One region of the Massilia luteola genome, then DNA from elsewhere that is predicted to be linked to it. Evidence: predicted binding sites of a transcription regulator. Region 1 holds the regulator's gene; each other region holds the start of a gene.
What was found. The regulator sigma-54, encoded in region 1, starts transcription at its own class of promoters, with help from an activator protein. The targets are predictions, from matches to a motif close to TGGCANGNAANCTGCTTT.
Positions count from the first base shown of each region.

Region 2: U9J41_RS13655 (ammonium transporter) is a predicted target of sigma-54. The motif match lies at 2,001-2,018, and genes of this name have one in related genera.
Region 3: glnA (type I glutamate--ammonia ligase) is a predicted target of sigma-54. The motif match lies at 2,643-2,660, and genes of this name have one in related genera.
Region 4: U9J41_RS06195 (choice-of-anchor E domain-containing protein) is a predicted target of sigma-54. The motif match lies at 3,943-3,960, and genes of this name have one in related genera.

Region 1 is NZ_JAXOFN010000005.1:147,014-152,319, forward strand. Features, by position in the region: gene hprK (HPr(Ser) kinase/phosphatase) at 1-290, shown strand, start outside; gene rapZ (RNase adapter RapZ) at 565-1,428, shown strand; gene U9J41_RS08520 (enoyl-CoA hydratase/isomerase family protein) at 1,564-2,646, opposite strand; gene hpf (ribosome hibernation-promoting factor, HPF/YfiA family) at 2,770-3,129, opposite strand; gene U9J41_RS08530 (RNA polymerase factor sigma-54) at 3,231-4,736, opposite strand; gene lptB (LPS export ABC transporter ATP-binding protein) at 4,739-5,306, opposite strand, start outside.
Region 2 is NZ_JAXOFN010000011.1:165,704-171,009, forward strand. Features, by position in the region: gene U9J41_RS13650 (MHYT domain-containing protein) at 1-737, shown strand, start outside; gene U9J41_RS13655 (ammonium transporter) at 748-1,953, opposite strand; gene U9J41_RS13660 (DUF885 domain-containing protein) at 2,208-4,019, shown strand; gene U9J41_RS13665 (Nramp family divalent metal transporter) at 4,101-5,306, shown strand, end outside.
Region 3 is NZ_JAXOFN010000035.1:52,643-57,948, reverse strand. Features, by position in the region: gene glnL (nitrogen regulation protein NR(II)) at 1-470, opposite strand, end outside; gene U9J41_RS25045 (DUF4124 domain-containing protein) at 487-999, opposite strand; gene glnA (type I glutamate--ammonia ligase) at 1,162-2,577, opposite strand; gene U9J41_RS25035 (rhodanese-like domain-containing protein) at 2,906-3,364, shown strand; gene U9J41_RS25030 (NHL domain-containing protein) at 3,464-4,540, shown strand; gene U9J41_RS25025 (TAXI family TRAP transporter solute-binding subunit) at 4,661-5,306, opposite strand, start outside.
Region 4 is NZ_JAXOFN010000003.1:177,924-183,229, reverse strand. Features, by position in the region: gene U9J41_RS06210 (DNA-binding protein) at 1-119, opposite strand, end outside; gene U9J41_RS06205 (creatininase family protein) at 482-1,351, shown strand; gene U9J41_RS06200 (YncE family protein) at 1,509-2,633, shown strand; gene U9J41_RS06195 (choice-of-anchor E domain-containing protein) at 2,688-3,872, opposite strand; gene U9J41_RS06190 (hypothetical protein) at 4,098-4,508, opposite strand; gene U9J41_RS06185 (YDG domain-containing protein) at 5,064-5,306, shown strand, end outside.

The DNA.
Region 1 (5,306 bases):
AGGCGATCTTCGGCGAGACGGCCGTGCGCCGCAAGATGCGCCTCAAATTGATCGTCCACCTCGTCAAGCGCGGCGCGCTGGACGAAGAGGTCGAACGCCTGCCCTTCCACTTCCCCACCGAGGACGTGCTGGGCCTGCCGATCCGCAAAGTGGTCATCCCCGTCGCGGCCGGCCGCAACATCGCGGTGCTGCTGGAGGCCGCGGTGCGCAATACGATCCTGCAGTTGCGCGGGATCGATACGCTGCAGGAGTTCATGGAACGGCAGCGGCAGGCGATGAGCAGCGATTAGCGCTGCAGTGCAGTGCGGAGCCGTGCTCCGCGAAACCCCTGCTCCACCAGCGGCAGGCGATGAGCAGCGATTAGCGGTGCGGTGCGGTGCGGTGCGGTGCAGTGCGGGCCAAGCATGCGACATCGGATCCCCGCCTGCGCGGGAAACGTTGTCGAGGCTGGGTACGCCAAATCGTCGTTCCCGCGCAGGCGGGAACCCAAGTTCCCTGTTGCAAATACCTCAACCATAAGCCTGGTGCACTGCGGTAAACATCGGCCGATGCTATCATCGCCGCATGCGCATCCTACTCATCACAGGTATCTCCGGCTCCGGTAAATCCGTGGCCCTGAACGTCCTCGAAGACGCAGGCTACTACTGCGTCGACAACCTTCCTCCGGCCCTGCTGCCGGCCCTCGTCGGCAACGTCGACGGCGGCGCGACCCGCCGCATCGCCGTCGCCGTCGACGCGCGCAGCGCCGAATCGCTGGCCGAACTGCCGACGACGGTGGCTACCCTGCGCGACGAAGGCCACCAGGTCAAGGTGATCTTCCTCACCGCCAGCACGCACTCGCTCGTCGCGCGCTTTTCCGAGACGCGGCGTAGCCATCCGCTGTCGCACGAACTGCGTCCGGGCGAGAACCCGGCATCGCGCCGCACGCTGATCGAATGCATTTCGGAAGAGCGCGACCGCCTCGGCCAGATCGAAAAGATGGGCCACGTGATCGACACGTCCGAGCTGTCCGCGAACAAGCTGCGCGCCTGGGTCAAGGAGCTGGCCGAGGTCACGTACGCGCCGCTGACGCTGTACTTCGAATCGTTCGCGTTCAAGCGCGGCGTGCCGCTCGACGCCGACTTCGTGTTCGACGTGCGCGCCGTGCCGAATCCGTACTACGACCTCACCTTGCGCCCGCTGAACGGCAAGGACGCACCCGTGATCGCCTTCCTCGACGCGCAGCCGCAGGCGGCCGAACTGCTGTCCGACATCCGCGCCTTCATCGCCAAGTGGCTGCCGTCGTTCAAGAAGGACAACCGCAGCTACCTGACGGTGGCCGTCGGCTGCACGGGCGGGCAGCACCGGTCCGTGTACATGGCGGAGCGCCTCGGGTCTTATTTCGCCGACACGGAACGGGTCGTCGTGAGGCACCGCGAGCAGCCCTGAAGCGGCAGACGTGACGCGTGCGCTGTCGCGGGCACGGGGTGCGCGCCCTACGGTGACTGTCGTGGGCACGATCACGCGTGACACAAGTCCGTAGGGTGGGCAACCTTTGCCCACGCGCAGAGGCAAACGACCGGATCACAGGTCGCGCAGCGGATGCGCGTGCGCCGGCCACACGGGCGCGAAGAACCACGCGACCATCTCCGGCGTGACGTCGGCCAGCAGCGGCGGATTCCAGCGCGGCGCATTGTCCTTGTCGATCACGAGCGCGCGCACGCCCTCCAGCACTTCGCCGTGTTCGAAGGTGCGGCGCACGAGCGAGCGTTCCATGCGCAGGCAGTCGGCCACGCCGAGACTGGCGCCGCGCACGAGCATCTCGCGCGTCACCGACATCATCAGCGGCGAGCGCTGGCGCATCGTGGCCAGCGTCTTTTGCGCGAACGGGTTCGCGTCCGTCTCCAGCGACGCCATCACGGCCGCCACGGAATCCGCGCCGAAGTGGCGGTCGATCGCATCGCGCTGCGCCGCCAGCTCGCCCGTGCCGGCCTGCGCCGCATACGGCGCCGCGAACGCGCGGATCGCGGCGGCCAGTTGCGCGCCCGGCGTCGCGTCGACCAGCGCGCGCAGGGCATCCAGCTGCGCCGACGGCACGAACACGTCGGCCAGCCCCACGTAGATGGCGTCCGCGGCGCCGATGGTCACGCCGGTCACGCCGAGGTAGTGGCCCAGGCGGCCCGGCGCATGCGACAGGAAATGGCTGCCGCCCACGTCCGGAAACAGGCCGATGTTCACCTCGGGCATGGCAATTTTGGAACGCTCCGTCACGATGCGCAGGCCGCAGTCCGGCCCGCCCTGGGCGATGCCCATGCCGCCGCCCATCACGACGCCGTCCATCAGCGCGATATACGGCTTCGGATAAAAATGGATCAGGTGGTTGAGGGCGTATTCCTCGGTGAAGAAATCTTCCAGCAGCGGGCTGCCCGTCCGCGGCGTGGCCCTGCCGGCCTCGTGGAAGAAGCGGATGTCGCCGCCGGCACATAACGCCTTCTCGCTCGTGCTCGTAATGACGACGGCGTCCACGCCGGCATCCCCGCGCCAGGCGAGCAAGGCCGCGGTGAGCGCGCGGACCATGTCCAGCGACAGCGAGTTGAGGGCTTTGGGGCGGTCCAGGGTGATGATGCCGGTGCGGTTGGCGACCCGCGTTTGCACGTGTTCGGTCATGTCTCGTGTTATTGAAGTGTTATTGGAATAAGCAGAACCGCATTCTAACGCGCATGGGTGGCGCATAAAATCGAAAAGGGCGCCGATGCGCCCTTTGTCATTGATGCTGCTGCACGCGTGGCATCACGCGGCGGCGGGTTCTTCCTCTCCCCCTTCGGACATGCGCTTGATGCACGCGTTGTCATGATCCTTGAGCATTTGCTTGTACTTGACGACCTGGCGGTCGAGGCGGTCCATCAGCATGTCGATCGCGGCATATAAATCGTGCGCGGCACTGGCGACATGGACGATCTTGCCTGCGAGACGCAGATTGATCTCGGCTTTCTGGCGTTTTTCTTTCTCGGTGAGATTGTCGATGCAGAGGATGACGTGGGAGTCAATCACTTGATCGAAATGGCGGGTAATGCGTTCAAGCTTGTTCTGTACGTATTCTCGGATTGCTGGGGTTACATCGAGATGATGTCCGCTGATAGTGAGATTCATACACACTCCTTTGAAGATTCGCTGCCGTGCCGTGCGCGCATCCGGGCATGGAGGCAGCGTTGTTGCCAGAGCTTGCTGCAAGAGCTTGCTACTAGAGCTCGCTACAAGGATTTGCGGAGACTGACGGGAGGGATCTTCAGCGCCTCACGGTATTTGGCGACCGTGCGCCGCGCGATAACCATTCCCTGTTCCCCTAGCATCTCCGCGATCTTGCTGTCGGATAAAGGGTTCTTGGGGTCTTCTGCTCCTGTGAGTTGTACGATGAGGGCCCGTATTGCCGTCGACGATGCTTCGCCTCCCGCTTCGGTGGCAACGTGACTCCCGAAGAAATACTTCAACTCGAACATGCCGTGCGGGGTCAGCATGTATTTCTGAGTTGTGACTCGAGAAATTGTGCTCTCGTGTAGACCTAGTGTATCAGCTATCTCACGTAAAACAAGGGGCCGCATTGCGACGGCGCCATGCGAGAAAAAGTTGCGCTGGCGATCCACAATGGCCTGGGCCACGCGCAGGATCGTGTCGAAGCGCTGACGCATATTCTTGATGAGCCACTTGGCTTCCTGCAACTGTGCTCCCAGCTGGGATTCCGATTTCCCCTGCTTCATCAGCGCCGCATACACGCTGTTGACGCGCAGGCGCGGCATCACTTCCGGATTCAGCTGCACGCTCCAGCCGTCCTTGGCGCGGCGCACGATCACGTCCGGCACGACGAAGTCTGACACATCCGACGCGAACGCCGCGCCCGGATGCGGATTGCACTGGCGGATGATGGTCTGGGCTTCGCGCAGGTCTTCGTCGTCGCAGTCCAGCGCCTTTTTCAGCTTGTTGAATTCGCGCTGCGCGAACCACGTCAGGTATTTCTCGACGATGACCAGCGCCATGCGCCGCGTGACGAGCGGCACGCCGGGCATGCGCCGGATCTGCAGGGCCAGGCATTCTGCCGCGCTGCGCGCGCCCACGCCGGGCGGGTCCATGCTCTGCACGAGGGCCAGCGCCATGCGCAGTTCCTCGAACTCGATCTCCAGTTCGGCCGGCAGGCGCGCGTGGATGTCGTCCAGCGGTTCGTCCAGATAACCATTGTCGTCCAGCGCGTCGACGACGAGTTCCACCAGCGCGCAGTCGCGCGCCGCGCAGCACGTCATGCGGACCTGTTCCATCAGGTGCTCGCGCAAGGTGACCGGGCTCGCTTCCAGCTGCGGACGGCCGTCCTCGTCCTCGCCGCCGCTGCCGCTGCTGCGGCCGAATTCGCCCCAGTCCTCGCCGCCTTCGCTGCCGGCGCCTTCGCCGCTGTCGCCGCCGGCATCGGCGCCGCTCTCGCCGCTGCCGTTCTCGGCGGGCGCGCCGCCCTCCGCGCTCGGCCCCTGCGCGGCCGGCGCCTCACCGGCCTGCATCGATGCCGGCGCGCTGTTGATGGCGCCGTCGGCCAGCAGGCGTACGGAGCGGTCGAGCGGATCGTCGAGCCGTTCGAGCAACGGGTTCTCGCTCAGGGCCTGCTCGATTTCCTGGTGCAGCTCGAGAGTCGACAGCTGCAGCAGCCGGATCGACTGCTGGAGTTGCGGCGTCAGTGCAAGGTGCTGTGAAGTCTTGAGTTGCAGCGTCTGTTTCATGACTACATTCGGAAGTGTTCGCCCAGGTAGACGCGCCGCACCGATTCATTGGCGATGATGTCGTCGGGACGGCCGGATGCCAGCACCGCCCCCTGGTTGATGATGTAGGCGCGGTCGCAGATGCCCAGCGTCTCGCGCACATTGTGGTCCGTGATCAGCACGCCGATGCCGCGCTCCTTCAGGAAGCGCACGATACGTTGGATCTCGATGACCGCAATTGGATCCACGCCGGCGAACGGTTCGTCGAGCAGCACGAAGCGCGGATTCGTCGCGAGGGCGCGCGCGATCTCCACGCGCCGCCGTTCCCCGCCCGACAGCGACAGGGCCGGGCTCTCGCGCAGCTTTTCGATCTGCAGCTCGGTCAGCAGCTCGTCGAGGCGTTCGGCGATGCGCGTCTTGGTGAGCGGCTTGCCGTTCTCGCGCTGCAATTCCAGCACGGCGCGGATGTTCTCTTCCACCGTCAGCTTGCGGAACACGGACGCTTCCTGCGGCAGGTACGACAGTCCCAGCAGGGCGCGCCGGTGGATCGGCAGGCTCGTGACGTCGGTGCCGTTGATGTCGATGCTGCCG
Region 2 (5,306 bases), on a different contig from region 1:
TGGGACGCGACGACGCCGACGCCGTGATCCGCGTGATCGATTCCGGCATCGGCATCGCGGCCGATTTCCTGCCTTACGTGTTCGACCGCTTCCGCCAGCAGGACGCGTCGATCTCGCGCCAGCACGGCGGCCTCGGACTGGGCCTGTCGATCGCCAAGCAGCTCGTCGAACTGCACGGCGGCACCATTGCCGTGGACAGTGCGGGGCCCCAGGCGGGTACGACGTTCACCGTGCGCCTGCCGCTCGCGCGCCAGCCGGTGGCCGTGGTGCCGGCGGCGGGCATGCGGCCCGTCGCGCCGGCTGCGGCGGGCGACCTGGCCGATTTGACCGGCGTGCGGGTGCTGGTGATCGACGACGCGCCCGATACGCTCGACGTGCTGGAACAGATCCTGACGTACAGCGGCGCCGCCACCATGACGGCGCCGGGCGCCGGCGCGGCGCTTGCCCTGCTGGAGCATGAGGTGCCGGACGTGATCGTCAGCGACGTGGGCATGCCCGAAGTCGACGGCTTCGAAATGATGCGGCGCATCCGCCGCCGCGCCGCCACGGCGACCGTTCCCGCCATCGCGCTGACGGCGTTCACGCGCCAGGACGACCGCGCCAAGGCGCTGCAGGCCGGCTTCACGGATTACCTGGCCAAGCCGGTGGAGCCGGCCGCGCTGGCGGCGGCCATCCTGCGCGCCGTGGCGCGCGGCGGCGCCGGCGAAGGCGAGGACGCGGCCGCGCGCGAGGCTTGACGCGCGGGGCTTACTGGAACGTGGTCTCGCGTTCCGGCGTCGCGCTGATGCGGTGGATGGCCAGGTCGGCGCCGTCGAATTCCTCTTCGGCGTCCAGGCGCAGCCCGACGGTGACCTTGAGCAGGCCGTAGACGATCACGCCGCCGATGCCGGCGATGGCGATGCCCAGCAGGGTGCCGATCAGCTGCGACGCCAGCGACACGCCACCGAGCCCGCCCAGCGCCCGGCTGCCGAAGATGCCGGCCGCGATGCCGCCCCACGCGCCGCACAGGCCGTGCAGGGGCCACACGCCCAGCACGTCGTCGATCTTCCAGCGGTTCTGCGCCAGGGTGAACATCACGACGAAGATCGCGCCCGCGATCGCGCCCGTCACGAGGGCGCCCATCGGATGCATCAGGTCGGAGCCGGCGCACACGGCGACGAGGCCGGCCAGCGGACCGTTGTAGACGAAGCCCGGGTCGTTCTTGCCCATCACGAATGCGACCAGCGTGCCGCCGACGAGGGCCATCAGCGAGTTCACGGCGACCAGGCCGTTCATCTTGTCCAGCGTCTGGGCGCTCATCACGTTGAAGCCGAACCAGCCGACGGTGAGGATCCAGGCGCCCAGCGCGAGGAACGGGATGTTCGACGGCGGGTGCGCCGAGATGCGGCCATCCTTGGTGTAGCGGCCGCGGCGCGCGCCCAGCAGCAGCACGGCCGGCAGCGCGGCCCAGCCGCCGACGGCGTGCACGACGACGGAGCCGGCGAAGTCGTGGAACGAGGCGCCGAACGTGGCGGCGAGCCAGTCCTGGACGCCGAAGCGGTTGTTCCAGGCGATGCCTTCGAACAGCGGATACACGAGGCCGACGAGCAGGGCGGTGGCGGCCATCTGCGGATAGAACTTGGCGCGTTCGGCGATGCCGCCCGAGATGATGGCGGGGATCGCGGCGGCGAACGTCAGCAGGAAGAAGAACTTGACGAGCTCGTAGCCGTTCTTGGCGACGAGCGTGCTCGTGGCGCCCATGAAGTGGATGCCGTAGGCGATGCCATAGCCCACGAAGAAATAGGCGATGGTGGAGACCGCGAAGTCGATCAGGATCTTGACCAGGGCGTTGACCTGGTTCTTGCGGCGCACCGTGCCCAGTTCGAGGAAGGCGAAGCCGGCGTGCATCGCCAGGATCATGATTCCGCCGAGCAAGATGAAGAGCGCGTCGGCTCCGCTTTTGTATGCATCCATGCGTACTACTCCAAAAAAGTGCAAGTTGGTCGAATAAGCACTTCTGAGTAGCAATAAACGTTCCAATTTGGTGAAGCGGTGCACTCCGGGCGAGCATGCCGTATGGATTGCCCCGTAAGCGTGCGCAAGCACCGTGTCGGTGCGGTCATGCGCCAAAATGGGGATGCATGGCGCAGTCCGGTGCACCGCGATGGCCATGGTCGGTATGGCAAGTCGTAGTATGCTTTCGGGAAATAACCTCACAAAGGAGATTCATGAACCGCACCCTGAACGCCGCCATCCTCGCGGCCCTGCTGGCGGCCGGCGCCCCTATCCTGTCCGCCCACGCCGCCGCAACCACCGCGACCCCGGCCGCATCCGCCGCCGAGCGCCAGGTGGACAACCTGGCGGCCCGCTTCTACGATACGCGCGCCCGCTTCGATCCGCTGCTGTACGCGACGGCCAACGGCGACAGCCGCTACGACGACCAGATCGGCATGGCGATCGCCCCGAAGGTCCGCGCCGCCTACTTCGCCGCGAACCACGGGCTGTTGAACGACCTGCACAAGATCGACCGCGCGCGGCTGGGCGACAAGGCCCGGCTGAACTACGACATCCTCGCCTTCGAGATCCGCAGCCAGCTCGACCTCGAACGCTTCCCCGAGCACCTGCTGCCGCTGAACCACTTCGACAACATCCCGAGCACGCTGGCGAACTACGCGAGCGGCACCGGCTCGCAGCCGCTGGCGACGCCGGCCCAGTACCGCGCCTACCTGTCCCGGCTCGACCAGCTGCCGGCCTGGATCGACCAGGCCATCGCCAACATGAGGGAAGGCATGCGCACGGGCGTCGTGCAACCGAAGGCGATCACGGCGAAGATGCTGCCGCAGTTCCGCCAGCTGCAAGGCACCGACCCGGAAGCCAGTATTTTTTATACGCCCATCAAACGCCTGCCGGCCGGGTTCACGGACCAGGACAAGAAGACGTTCACGGCCGGCTACCGCCAGGCCGCGCAACGGATCGACGCCGCGCTCGCGCGCCTGAACGCGTTTCTCGAAAAGGACTACCTGCCCGCGGGCCGCGCGACGGCCGGCTACGGCGCGTTGCCGGACGGCGCCGCGTGGTACCGGGCGCGCATCCGCAACAACACGAACCTCGACCTGACGCCCGCGGCGATCCACGCGCTGGGCGAAAAGGAAGTGGCGCGCATCCAGCAGGAGATGGCGTCATTGGCGCCCAAGCTGGGCTACGACGGCCCGCTGAAGACATTCCCGCAATGGGTCGCCGCCCAGCCGCGCTTCAAGCCGTTCAAGACCGACCGTGAAGTGCTGGACCGCTACCGCGCGATCTACGCCGCCGTCGAGGCGAAGCTGCCGCAGTATTTCACCCTGCTGCCGAAGGCGAAGCTGGACATCCAGCTGGAACCGGAGCTGACGCGCGCCACGGCGTCCGACCACTACACGCCGGTCGCGGCGGACGGGTCGCATCCGGGCGTGTTCTGGGCCGTCGTCAACGACCCGAAGGATTACAGCGTGGTCGGCATGACGACCCTGTTCCTGCACGAGGGCGTGCCGGGCCACCACCTGCACGCGGCGCTGCTGAAGGAATTGCCGCTGCCGGACTTCCGCAAGTTCTTCACGGAGCACCCGAGCGCCGCCGCCTACACCGAAGGCTGGGCGCTGTACTGCGAGACGCTGGGCCGCGAATTCGGCCTGTACGACGATCCTGCCGCGTACTACGGCCACCTGAACGACGAATTGCTGCGCGCCGTGCGCCTCGTCGTCGACACCGGCATGCACGCGCAGGGCTGGTCGCGCGAGAAGGCGATCGCGTACATGATGGACAACCTCGGGTACAGCGAGGAGCGTGCCGCCAACCAGGTCGAGCGCTACATGGTGTGGCCGGGCCAGGCGCTGGCCTACAAGGTCGGCGCGCTCAAGATCCTCGACCTGCGCGCGCAGGCGCGGAAGGCGCTGGGGCCGAAGTTCAGCTATGCGAAATTCCACCAGGTGGTGCTGGGCGACGGCACGCTGCCGCTGCCGATCCTGCAGGCGCAGGTGGAGAAGTGGATCGCGGCGGAGAAGTGACTGCCTGCTGATCATTACGGCCCCTGCACTGTGTGCGCAGGCGTACATATCGCCTGCGCACATGCGTGCATGATGGCTTCCATGAAAGCCGAAGACACCAAGCATGCCGACGGGACGATCGCGCCGCCGTCGCCGCAAGCCTCGACCTGGCTGTCGAAGTTGGGGCCGGGCCTGATCACCGGCGCGGCCGACGACGACCCGAGCGGCATCGCCACGTATTCGCAGGGCGGCGCCCAGTTCGGGTTCAATCTGCTGTGGACGCTGCTGCTGACGTATCCGCTGATGGCCGCCATCCAGGTCATCAGCGCCCACATCGGCCGCGTGACGGGGCGCGGACTCGCCACCAACCTGCAACGCTTCGCGCCGCGCCACGTGGTGTGGGGCATCGTCGGCCTGCTGCTCATCGCGAACGTCATCAACATCGCGGCCGACGTGGCGGCGATGGGCGAGGCCATGTCGCTCATCCTGCCCGGACGGCCGCTCTGGTACGCCGTCGGTTTCGGTGTGCTGTCCGTGCTGCTGCAGGTGTTCATCCCGTACCAGCGCTATGTCAACCTGCTGAAATGGCTGACGCTCGTGCTGCTCGCGTACGTGGCCACCGTGTTCGTCGTCCACGTGTCGTGGGGCGAGGTGCTCAAGTCGACCGTGTGGCCGCGGATCGCGTGGAACAAGGACTATCTGACCACCATCGTCGCGGTGTTCGGCACGACGATCAGTCCCTACCTGTTCTTCTGGCAGGCGTCGCAGGAAGTCGAGGAGCTGCGCGCGGACGACGATGCGCGGCCGCTGCGCCACGCGCCCGAGCAGGTGCAGCGCCAGTTCAGCCGCATCCGCTTCGACACGCTGGTCGGCATGGCCGTGTCGAACGCCGTCGCGTTCTTCATCATGCTGACGACGGCCGCGACCCTGCACGCGCAGGGCGTGCGCGACCTGACGTCGGCGGCGCAGGCGGCATCGGCGCTGAAGCCCGTCGCCGGCGAACTCGCGTTCGCCCTGTTCGCGCTGGGCATCGTCGGCACGGGCCTGCTGGCGATCCCCGTGCTGGCCGGCTCCGCCGCGTACGCGATGGCCGGCACGTTCCACTGGAAGAGCAGCCTGGGCTCCGATTTCTCGGCGGCGCGCAAGTTCTACGCCATCATCATCGTCGCGACGCTGGCCGGCGTCGGCGTCAACTTCATGCCGCTCGATCCCATCAAGGCGCTGTACTGGAGCGCGGTGCTGAACGGCGTCATCGCCGTGCCCGTGATGACGATCATGATGCTGGTCGCGTCGAGCAGCCGCATCATG
Region 3 (5,306 bases), on a different contig from region 1:
GCCGCGCCGCGGATGCCGCCCAGCGGGTTCTTGATCTCGTGGGCGAGGTTGCGGATGAGTTCCTTGTTGGCCAGGCTCTGGTCGAGCAGGCGCTCCTCGCGGTCGAGTTTCAGTTGCTGGACGTTCTCGCGCAGCTCGACGACGACCTCGGCCTCGCCGGCCGCGCTGACGATGCTGTGCACATGCAGCGGGTCGCGCGCGGGGCGGAACAGCGTGAGGTCCTGGCGCAGGTCGGCGTATTTGTGGGCGATCGCCTGCTCGCACAGGACGCCCAGTTCCTCGCCGTTGGTGAACAGGCCAATCAGCGTCTGGCGCGAGAGCGACTTCGCGGACATGTCGAGCAGGTGCTCGGCGGCCGGGTTGGCGTAGCGCACGAGCCCGCCGGCGTCCGCCACCAGCACGGCGGAGGCGAGCATGTCGAGGCCTGCGAAACGGTCGTGCTGGAGGGGCTGGGCCGGGGTGCCGTTCATCGCAGGGGTGTCGTCCTTATCGTATGTTGGCGATCTCGCGCCTGAGTGCTTCGATGTTCTTTTCGCTGCGGCCGATGTCGTCGCGCATCTGGGCCACCCGCTCCTGGTATTTCGCGTAATTCTTTTCGTTGCCCTGGCGTTCCGGTTCGCCGTTGTTGAAGTCGCGCTTCAGGTCCGCCAGTTTCCGTTCCTCGGACCGCAATTCGTCTTCGAGGATCGCGCGCCGGTCGTCGTCGCGCGCGCGCTGCGTGGCCGTATCCACGCGCGGGAAGCCCGCCGGATTCGGGCTCGCGGCCGGACGCCCTGCTCCTTGCCGCATCGTCACCGCGGGCGCGGCGCGCGGCGCGGGAGCCGGCGCCGAGATATAGCCGGGCAGATCGAGTACCTTGCAGCCGGGTTTATTGATGTCAGTAAATTCCACCCGGCCACTCTTGTCGACGCATTTGTAGACGACGGAATCGGCGCGGGCACTGTCGTGCGCGGCAAGTCCCGCGAGCAACGCCAGGCGCAGGAAAAAGCTGCTTGTCATTCGCATCAGGGCAGTCTGGATGCATGGTTGGGAAGCTTCCGACTATACCCCATCCAAGAAAAAACGCGAGGCAGCCGGCTGGCTTTCCCCGCGTTTTCGTTACCGTGTGGATACACTCCAGTGCCGTTCGTTTCCATTCCGGCACTGGGTGATGCCAACGAATTACGACGAGTAGTACATGTCGAATTCGGCCGGGTGCGGGGTCATGCGCAGACGCTGGACTTCCTGCATCTTCAGCTCGATGTAGGCGTCGAGCATGGCATCGCTGAACACGCCGCCGCGGGTCAGGAACTCGCGGTCCTTGTTCAGGGATTCCAGCGCTTCTTCCAGCGACGAGCAGACCGTCGGGATCAGCTTGTCTTCTTCCGGCGGCAGGTGGTACAGGTCCTTCGTCGCGGCTTCGCCCGGGTGGATCTTGTTCTGGATACCGTCCAGGCCGGCCATCAGCAGGGCTGCGAAGCACAGGTAGACGTTGGCCAGCGGGTCCGGGAAGCGGGTCTCGATGCGGCGGCCTTTCGGGTTCGCCACGTGCGGGATACGGATCGACGCCGAACGGTTCTTGGCCGAGTAAGCCAGCTTGACCGGAGCTTCATAGCCCGGCACCAGGCGCTTGTACGAGTTCGTGCCCGGGTTGGTGATGGCGTTCAGGGCCTTGGCGTGCTTGATGATGCCGCCGATGTAGAACAGCGCGGTTTCCGACAGGCCGGCATAGCCGTCGCCGGCGAACAGGTTCTTGCCGTCTTTCCAGATCGACTGGTGGACGTGCATGCCCGAGCCGTTGTCGCCGTTCATCGGCTTCGGCATGAAGGTGGCGGTCTTGCCGTAGCTGTGGGCGACGTTCCAGATCACGTACTTCAGGTTTTGCGTCCAGTCGGCGCGCTCGACCAGGGTCGAGAACTTGGTGCCCAGCTCCATCTGGCCCGCACCCGCCACTTCATGGTGGTGCACTTCGACCGGGATGCCCAGCGATTCGAGGATCAGCGAGATTTCCGAACGCATGTCCTGGAAGCTGTCGACCGGCGGGACCGGGAAGTAGCCGCCCTTGACGGACGGACGGTGGCCGCTGTTGCCGCCTTCGAATTCCTTGTCGGTCGACCAGGAAGCTTCTTCCGAATCGATCTTGACGAAGCTGCCCGACATGTCGATCTTCCAGCGGACCGAATCAAAGATGAAGAATTCCGGCTCCGGGCCGAAGTAGGCGGTGTCGCCGATGCCCGACGACTTCAGGTACGCTTCGGCGCGCTTGGCGATGGAACGCGGGTCGCGATCGTAGCCCTTGCCGTCCGACGGTTCGATCACGTCGCACTGCATGAACACGGTGGTCTCTTCAAAGAACGGGTCGATGTTCGCGGTGTTCGGATCAGGGATCAGCAGCATGTCCGATGCTTCGATGCCTTTCCAGCCGGCGATCGACGAGCCGTCGAAAGCGTGGCCGGATTCGAATTTGTCTTCGTCAAAATGCGAGATGGGAACGGTCACGTGCTGTTCCTTGCCGCGGGTATCGGCGAAGCGCAAATCAACGAACTTGACTTCGTTGTCCTTCAGCATCTGCATTACATCTGCGGCGGTCCTTGCCATTCGTATCTCCTAAGTCAAAAAGGGGTGTCGACGCCGACGGGGCGTGCGACAGGCGCATTTCCTTCTAAGCAGAAATTATGCCAGCATTTTTCCCTGAACAAATAAATAATGAATACTTTGAGGCCGCTCAATTTGGCCCTTAAAATCAATGACACCGTATGGGTGCACGGATTTGATGCAAACCCAAGCATACGCACCAAACAAGTGCAATTTGTCGAGTATGCACCGATTTGATGCACGATGCACCAAAAGTGCGAGCCGAGGCGTCGCCGCGAACTGTAACGGTGCGGCGACCGCGCCCGCAACCAGGATAGATGGAGAACATGACATGAGTACGACCGACGAGATTCTCGCCAACGCCCGGGCCCGCGCGCCCGGCCAGCCTTACGCGGGCGCCGTCACGCCGCTGGAAGCGTTCGCGCTGCTGCAATCGGACCCCAGGGTCAAGCTGGTCGACGTGCGTACGAATGCGGAACGCGACTGGGTCGGCCGCCCCGCGCTGCCGGACGCCCAGCACGGCGCCGTGCAATGGTCGCTGTACCCGGGCGGCGCGCCGAACCCCGATTTCGCCACGCAGCTGCAAAACGTCGCAACAAAGGACGACGTCGTCCTGTTCCTGTGCCGTTCCGGCGTGCGTTCGCGCCACGCGGCGCGCACGGCCACCGAACTGGGCTACCCGAACGCGTTCGACATCCTGGAGGGTTTCGAAGGCGACCGCGACCCCGACGGCCATCGCAAGACCGTGGGCGGCTGGTGCAAGGCCGGCCTGCCCTGGATCGGCGCCTGATCCCCATCATCTCCCGGCCGCGCCGTGACAATCGCTGAGATTCCACACGGTGCGCACGTGCTAGCATGCCGGCTCACCGCTGACCTGGAGATTGCACCCATGACGATCGAATCCGCCGTACCCGCCCGCCTGCGCGTGCGTCTCCTGTGCGCGGGCGTCGCGGCGCTGTTGTGCGCGTGCGGCCCCGGCGGCCCCAAGCGCGAGACGGACAACGGCAGCGGCGGCGATACCGGGCCTTCCACCGGCATCAGCGTGCTGGCGGGCGACGCCGCCGTCGCCGGCAGTTCCGACAACAAGGGCGCGGCCGCGCGCTTCAATACGCCGCGCGGCATCGCCATCGACGCGAACGGCAACCTGTACGTGGCCGACCAGTTGAATGTCGCGATCCGCAAGGTCGCGCCGGACGGCACCGTGTCGACGTTTGCCGGCAAGCGCGGCACGAGCGGGACGCGGGACGGCGCCAACGCCCTGTTCACGCAGCCGTCGGCCATCACGATCGACGGCAACAGCGACCTCTACGTCACGGACGGGGTGGCCATCCGCAAGATCACGCCGGACGGCACCGTCAGCACGGTCATCACGTTCGCCACGAGCGACTTCTCCGGCGACACCCGGCTCTACCCCGGCGGGATCGCCGCGGACGGCGCCGGCAACCTGATCGTGACGACGGGCGTCGACACGCGCCGCGTCCCGCTCGCGAATCCGAACCGCTGGACGAAGCTGGAAACGGGCGCCGTCGAGATCCTTCCCGGCGCGACCGAGCCGGTCACGCGCGGCGTCGCCGTGAATGCCGACGATACGGCCTACGTGGCCGACCTGAAAAAGACGATCAGCCGCGCCACGTCCGGCGCGTCGAGCCTGACGACGTTCGTCGGTACGCCGGGGCAGACGGGCAAGGACGACGGCAACGCGACGACAGCCCGCTTCCAGCAGGTGGTGGCGCTCACGGTCGACAAGAACGGCGACCTGTACGCCGCCGACGCCGTCAACAACACGATCCGCAAGATCACGTCGAATGCGGTCGTGACGACGCCGGCGGGCACGGCCGGCGCGACTGCGCTGAAGACGGGCAAGCTGCTGGGCAGCTTCGCCACGCTGCGCGGCATCACGGTCGCGGCGGACGGCACGCTGTACGCGACGTCGGGGCATGCCGTGGTCAAGATCGTCCTGCCGTAACGCGTCGAACCCTCGCCAACACAGCGGCAACGTCACGCGTGGGCACGTGGTGCCCACCCTACCGGCTGCAAATTCGAACGTGGCGTGGGCACGTGGTGCCTACGCCGGCCGCGCCCCCAATTAGCCGTCCTGCGCGGCTGCGGGCACCGCCAGCATGACCTTCACGCGCTGGCGCACGAAATTGATGTGGCTGCGCAGGCCGTACAAGGCGTCGGCATAGGCCAGCGGGATGGAGATGTGATTGACGCGCTGCTCGATGTCGTCGAGGCGGCGCAGCAGCTCCGCGCGCGCCTCGTCGCGGTGCGCGTCCCCGGCATTCTCCAGCGCCTGCTCGACGGCGCGCAACTGGCCATACCAGCGGTACACGCGCGAGCGGATCCGCCATACGTACAGCGGCGGCACGATCTTCGACAGCGGGATGATCAACGCCGCCAGCGCCACGACGACGACCCACAGCCGGTCGAACAGGTTCGCCAGCCAGAACGACAGGTAGCGCTGCAGGAACGGGGGGCCGTCGCGGTAGTACTTGGCCGCTTCGCGCGCCACCGGGATCTCCGTGTAGCGCGGCGACGGAAACTGCCCCTGCTGCTGGAACCAGCCCGTGCCGCCGTGGATCTCCGTGGCCGCCTTGACGAACAGGTCCACCAGCGCCGGATGCAGGTCCGCGCGCGCGACGAGGGTCGCGGTCGGCGCGATCAGGTCGATGTTGCGCGCCGGGATGTCGCGCCCGAGGTCGACGATCCCGCGCGGCAGCACGACGTGCGTC
Region 4 (5,306 bases), on a different contig from region 1:
TTGGAGCCGCTGTCGCCCAGCGCGTGGCGCAGCGCGTCGACGGACGGATGGCGTCCCGCCGCCAGCAGGCGGTCGCGGGCTTCCCTGACCTGTGATTTCGTGAGTCCGCTGCGCGCCATATCGTCTCCGTGTCGTCTTGCCGGATCAGGAATTGCCTGATTCACCCGTCCGCGGTGCCGCACGCGATTCATGTACCGACGCGCGACCGGGACGGTCAGTATTGTACTGCCGACGGCCCTCGCCGTGCTTCCATGGCGTTCACGTAACGTTGAACATTTGAAATGGAATGCCTGCCTGCCGCGCACGCATATTTGCCGGACTGGCAAGCGTCTGCCGCCACGGCGCGACACTATGGGGCCGGACGCAAAAAAATCCGGCCCGGCCTCCCGCCCGCCGCGCCGCTATGCTCTACAATAGGTATTCGGTCGCGCGGCGAATGGCGTTCGTGCCACGCGCGCGCAAGCATCAGGAACACGGATCAATGCTTCACCTGCACAACTCGTGGCGCCGCAAGGCGCTGGTGGTCGCCTGCGTGGCCCTGGCCGCGGCGGGCCATGCGTCGGCGGCACCTGCCGCGACCGACCGCGCCGGCCCCGGCGTGTATATCGAAGAGATGACGTCGCCGGAACTGCGCGACCGCATCGCGGCCGGCGCCACGACGGCCCTCGTCCCCATCGGCGGCACCGAGCAGAGCGGCCCGCACATCGTCCTCGGCAAGCACAATGTCCGCGCCCGCGTGCTGGCGGGCCGGATCGCCGCGCGGCTGGGCGACGCCGTGGTCGCGCCCGTCGTCGCCTATGTGCCGGAAGGGTCGATCACGCCCCCGGCCGCGCACATGCGGTTCGCGGGCACGCTGTCGATTCCCGACGCCGCGTTCGAATCCCTGCTCGAATCCACCGCGCTGAGCCTGTGCCGGCACGGCATCCGCGACGTGTTCTTCCTGGGCGACCACGGCGGCTATCAGCACAACGAAGGCAAGGCCGCCGCGCGCGTGAACCGGGCCGGCGGCTGCCGCGCCCACGCCCTGGGCGCGTATTACGAGGCCGCCACGACGACGTTCGACGCCGACCTGAAGCAGCGGGGCTTTGCCGACGCCGAGATCGGCACGCACGCGGGCCTGGCCGACACGGCGCTGTCGCTGGCCGTCGACCCCGCGCTCGTGCGTCCGGCCCAGGTGGCGGCGGGCGCCCGTGGCGGCGTGCGCGCGGGCGTGCACGGCGACCCGACCCGCGCGACCGCGGAACTGGGCCGCATCGGCGTCGAGCGCATCGTCGACGCGTCCGTGGCCGCGATCCGCGCCGCCCGCCAGGGCGCGCCAGACCAGAATCCGAATCCTTCCCATCGAAAGTAAAGAAGCCATCGTGTCATCCAAAACTACCGTTGGTGCCGTCCTGGCCCTGTCCGTCCTGGCCGGCGGCGTCGTCGCGTCGCGTGTCGTCGATGCGTCCGCCCCGGCCCCGATCGCTGTCCCGGCAGCGGCATCCGCCGCCGTCGCGACCGTGCCGGGCATGCCGCCCGTCGTCGATCCGCGCAATGTGTACAGCGAGATCGGCCCCACGCACCTGAGCCCCGTCGTGAAAGGCGATCTGGAACGCGTGTACGTGCCGAACCTGCGTTCGAACGACGTCAGCGTCATCGATCCCGCGACGATGAAGGTCGTCGACACGTTCAAGGTCGGCCGCAGCCCGCAGCACGTGATCCCGTCGTGGGACCTGCGCACGCTGTGGGTGGCGAACAATGCCGAGCGGCGCGGCGACGGCAGCCTCACGCCGATCGATCCGCGCACCGGCAAGCCGGGGCCGAACGTCACCGTCGACGACCCGTACAATATGTATTTCACGCCGGACGGCAAGTCGGCGATCGTCGTGGCCGAGGCGCGCCACCGCCTCGACTTCCGCGATCCGCACACGATGGCGATGCAGTACGCGATCGAGGTGCCGCAGTGCGGCGGCATCAACCACGCCGAATTCTCGATCGACGGCCGCTACGCGCTGTTCACGTGCGAATTCGACGGCAGCCTCGCGAAGATCGACCTGGTCAACCGCAAGGTGCTCGGCTACCTGAAACTGTCGATGCCGTCGACGCGCTTCCGCGAAGGCGTCGACCCGACCGCGCCCGGCGCCAGCGAGATCTGCACGGCCAAGAAGGGCATGCCGCAGGACGTGCGCATCTCCCCCGACGGCAAGCGCTTTTACGTGGCCGACATGGATGCGGACGGCGTGCACGTCGTCGACGGCGACAACCTGAAGCAGATCGGCTTCGTCCCCGTCGGCATCGGCACGCACGGCCTGTATCCTAGCCGCGACGGCAAATACCTGTACATCTCGAGCCGCGGCACGCACCGCATCCACGGCAAGCGCAAGGGACCGGGCAGCGTGGCCGTGCTCGACTTCGCGACCGGGAAGATCGTCGCCAACTGGCCCGTGCCGGGCGGCGGCAGCCCGGACATGGGCAACGTCAGCGCGGACGGCAAGTGGCTGTGGCTGTCGGGTCGCTTCGACGACGTCGTCTATCGCATCGACACGAAGACGGGCGACATGCAGAAGGTGAAGGTCGGCGGCGAGCCGCACGGCCTGACCGTGTGGCCGCAGCCGGGCCGCTATTCGCTCGGGCACACGGGCAACCTGCGCTGACCGGGCAGGACCGGCGGCGCAGCCCGCGCCGTGCGGGCTGCGCCTGAACCGCGATCAGGACTGGCGGCGTTTGCGCGTCGAGCACAGGGCGGCGGCGCCCAGGCCCAGCAGCATCAGCGATGCCGGTTCCGGCACGGCGCCGCCGACGGCGTCGGCCACGCGCTCCAACACGTTCGCCTTCAGTTTCAGCGTCAGGTTGTAGCCCGCGCCAAGGGTGTCGGACGCGAACGCGACGTCCGGGTTCGCGTCGGCCAGCGTCAGTTGATACGACGCCGCCTGGCTGCCGAGCGTGGTCGCGAGGAACGCGGCCGTGTAGCCGTTGGAGGCGCCCTGTGCCAGGTTGCTGAACAGGGACAGGCTCGTCGAGAACACGTTGTTGATGTCACCCGTTTCCGCGATGCCGGTCAGCTTCAGTCCGACGCGGTTGGTGTCGAGCAGGTTGGCGATCGAGAAGTTTTTCGCGGCCACCGCGTCGCCCAGGTGGATGTCGCCGAAGTCCAGCGTCAGCGTCGTCGTCGACGAATTCGCGTCGAACGACTGCGCCGCGTGCAGCAGGTAGTTGTAGGTCGCGCTCAGGTCGCCGGTCCAGTCGATGGTGGACGTGGTCGTCGCGGTGCCGCCGAACTGGTTGGACGTCGTCTCGGCCGTGTTCGACGCGGCAACCAGGTCGACGAGGAAGCTGCCGCTGCCGGCGTAGGTGTTCAGCGAATTGCCGTCGGCGCTCGCGCTCTTGATGATTTGCGCGGAATTGCTGCCGTTGTCGCAGCTCGCCTTGATCTTGCCCGCCGTGACGGTGCAGCTGTCCTGGACATTGCTGAGTGCCATGCTCGCACCGCTGACACCCGTCGGGATGACGAGGTTGACCGAGCTGCTGCCGGTACCCGCGGCCGTGAACGTGCCATCGGTATTCGCGCCGGTGCCGCCCGCGGCGACGGTGACGCTGGTCGTCTGCTTGTAGGTGGACGCCACGTTGACGGTGGCGCCTGTCAGCACGCCGAGGTTTTTGTCGAACTGGGCGATCGTGGCTTTGCCCTGGGTATCCATGTTCGTGTTCGGCGTGCCGCTGTGGCTGCCGTCCGACGTCCCCGTTTTGCCGCCGAGCGTGTCGGAGACAGAGTTGCTCACATTAAAGCTCGTCGTCGAGGTCGTCGTGACGAGCGCCGCGTGCGCCAGTATCGGCATGACGGCGATTGCGCCCAGGGTGGCCAGCACGGCCTTGTGCACGGATTTCTTCAGCATGGTATTTCCTTTCGTTGAACAGCGATGAGAACAAATTGTTGTTTTACTTTTTGATTTTGCTCAGGCTGTCAACGCAAGGATTGTGCCAATAATTATAACTATATGTTATTTAAAGGAAATTCAAATTACCTTTGTGCAATAATAATGTCCGGTGTAAATATTCTCGACATCAATAAAGAGTTTTTGCGGCAACTTCGTGAAATGTGCCGTTTACCGCCGCCAAATTCACGTAATTTCCCATGAGCATCGTGGCCGACCGCCTTGTCGACGGCGGCGCGGCGTGGCCGCGACGGTGTCCGTGCCGGCGTCGCACGGCAGCGACAGCACGGCGTCCAGCGCGTCGGCGACCCGGCGGCCCAGCATGACGTCGCCGCTCTCGATCTCCGCCAGCGTGCGGTGCAGCGCGCGCAGCACCACGGCATGGTCGGCGCGGCGCGAATGCAGGGCGGCGTCGCCGCGCCGCTCGCACAGCGCTTCCTCGCGCCGGAACGCCGCTTCGACCGCCGCCACGACGGCGGGAAAATCCTGAACGAAAACGGTGTCCGGTTGCGCCTGCAGGACGGCGATACGGGCGCGTAGCCGTTGGCGGCTGTCGCGCGCGGCGACTTGTTCGGCTTCGTGTTGGTGGAAGTGCATGATCTGCCTCAATCTTGTGGATGATGACGAGCAGTGTCTTTGGCGCGCGCAGTTTGTTATTTGATTTACCTCAAACGCAGCGGATTCCGTACCGCAATGCGCGAGCCAGGTCGTTCCGGCACGTCGCGCATGGCGCCGCGCGCGTCGTCGAGTGTGCTCCGCCGGCACATATCGCGCGAATTCGTTTATTTGTATCAGGTCAAATATAGATAAACCTTTTTCAAGTTGTATCTCCCGTTCCTGAAGGCTGAGTAGCGATTAGTTATATTTTCTAATGTATTTGGCGGAATGTTTTTGTCTGTATATACATAGATTATCATCGTCATATGGAATCGTTTCGGCATGAATGTAACATGTTGAATATAAAGGGAATATTATTTTTCAGATTGGATGGGCAGCGTTATATTCGGTGCCGGCATTTTTATAAGCGGGTGGCTTCGGATTGAATCGTTGCGGGCGCGCGACTAATAGCGAACGAATTACAGAGGCGATTGGATTTCTTGTGGGAAAGATCCTACACTGCGAGGATCTTATATCAAGCCCCCTGGAATCCACGTGAACCGTATTTATCGCATTGTCTGGAATTCGTCGAAGAATATTTGGCAAGCCGTATCGGAACTGGGTTCCAAGCGGACCAGGTCATCCACCGGGCGCGCGCGCCGGCGCCGGCAGCTTGCCCTGCTGGTCCTGGCCGCGGCGGGCGCGTGGGCGCATGCCGCGGAGCCGTTGCCGACGGGCGGCCGGGTCACGGCCGGGCAGGCGACGCTGAACTATGCGGGCAAGACGCTGACGATCAAC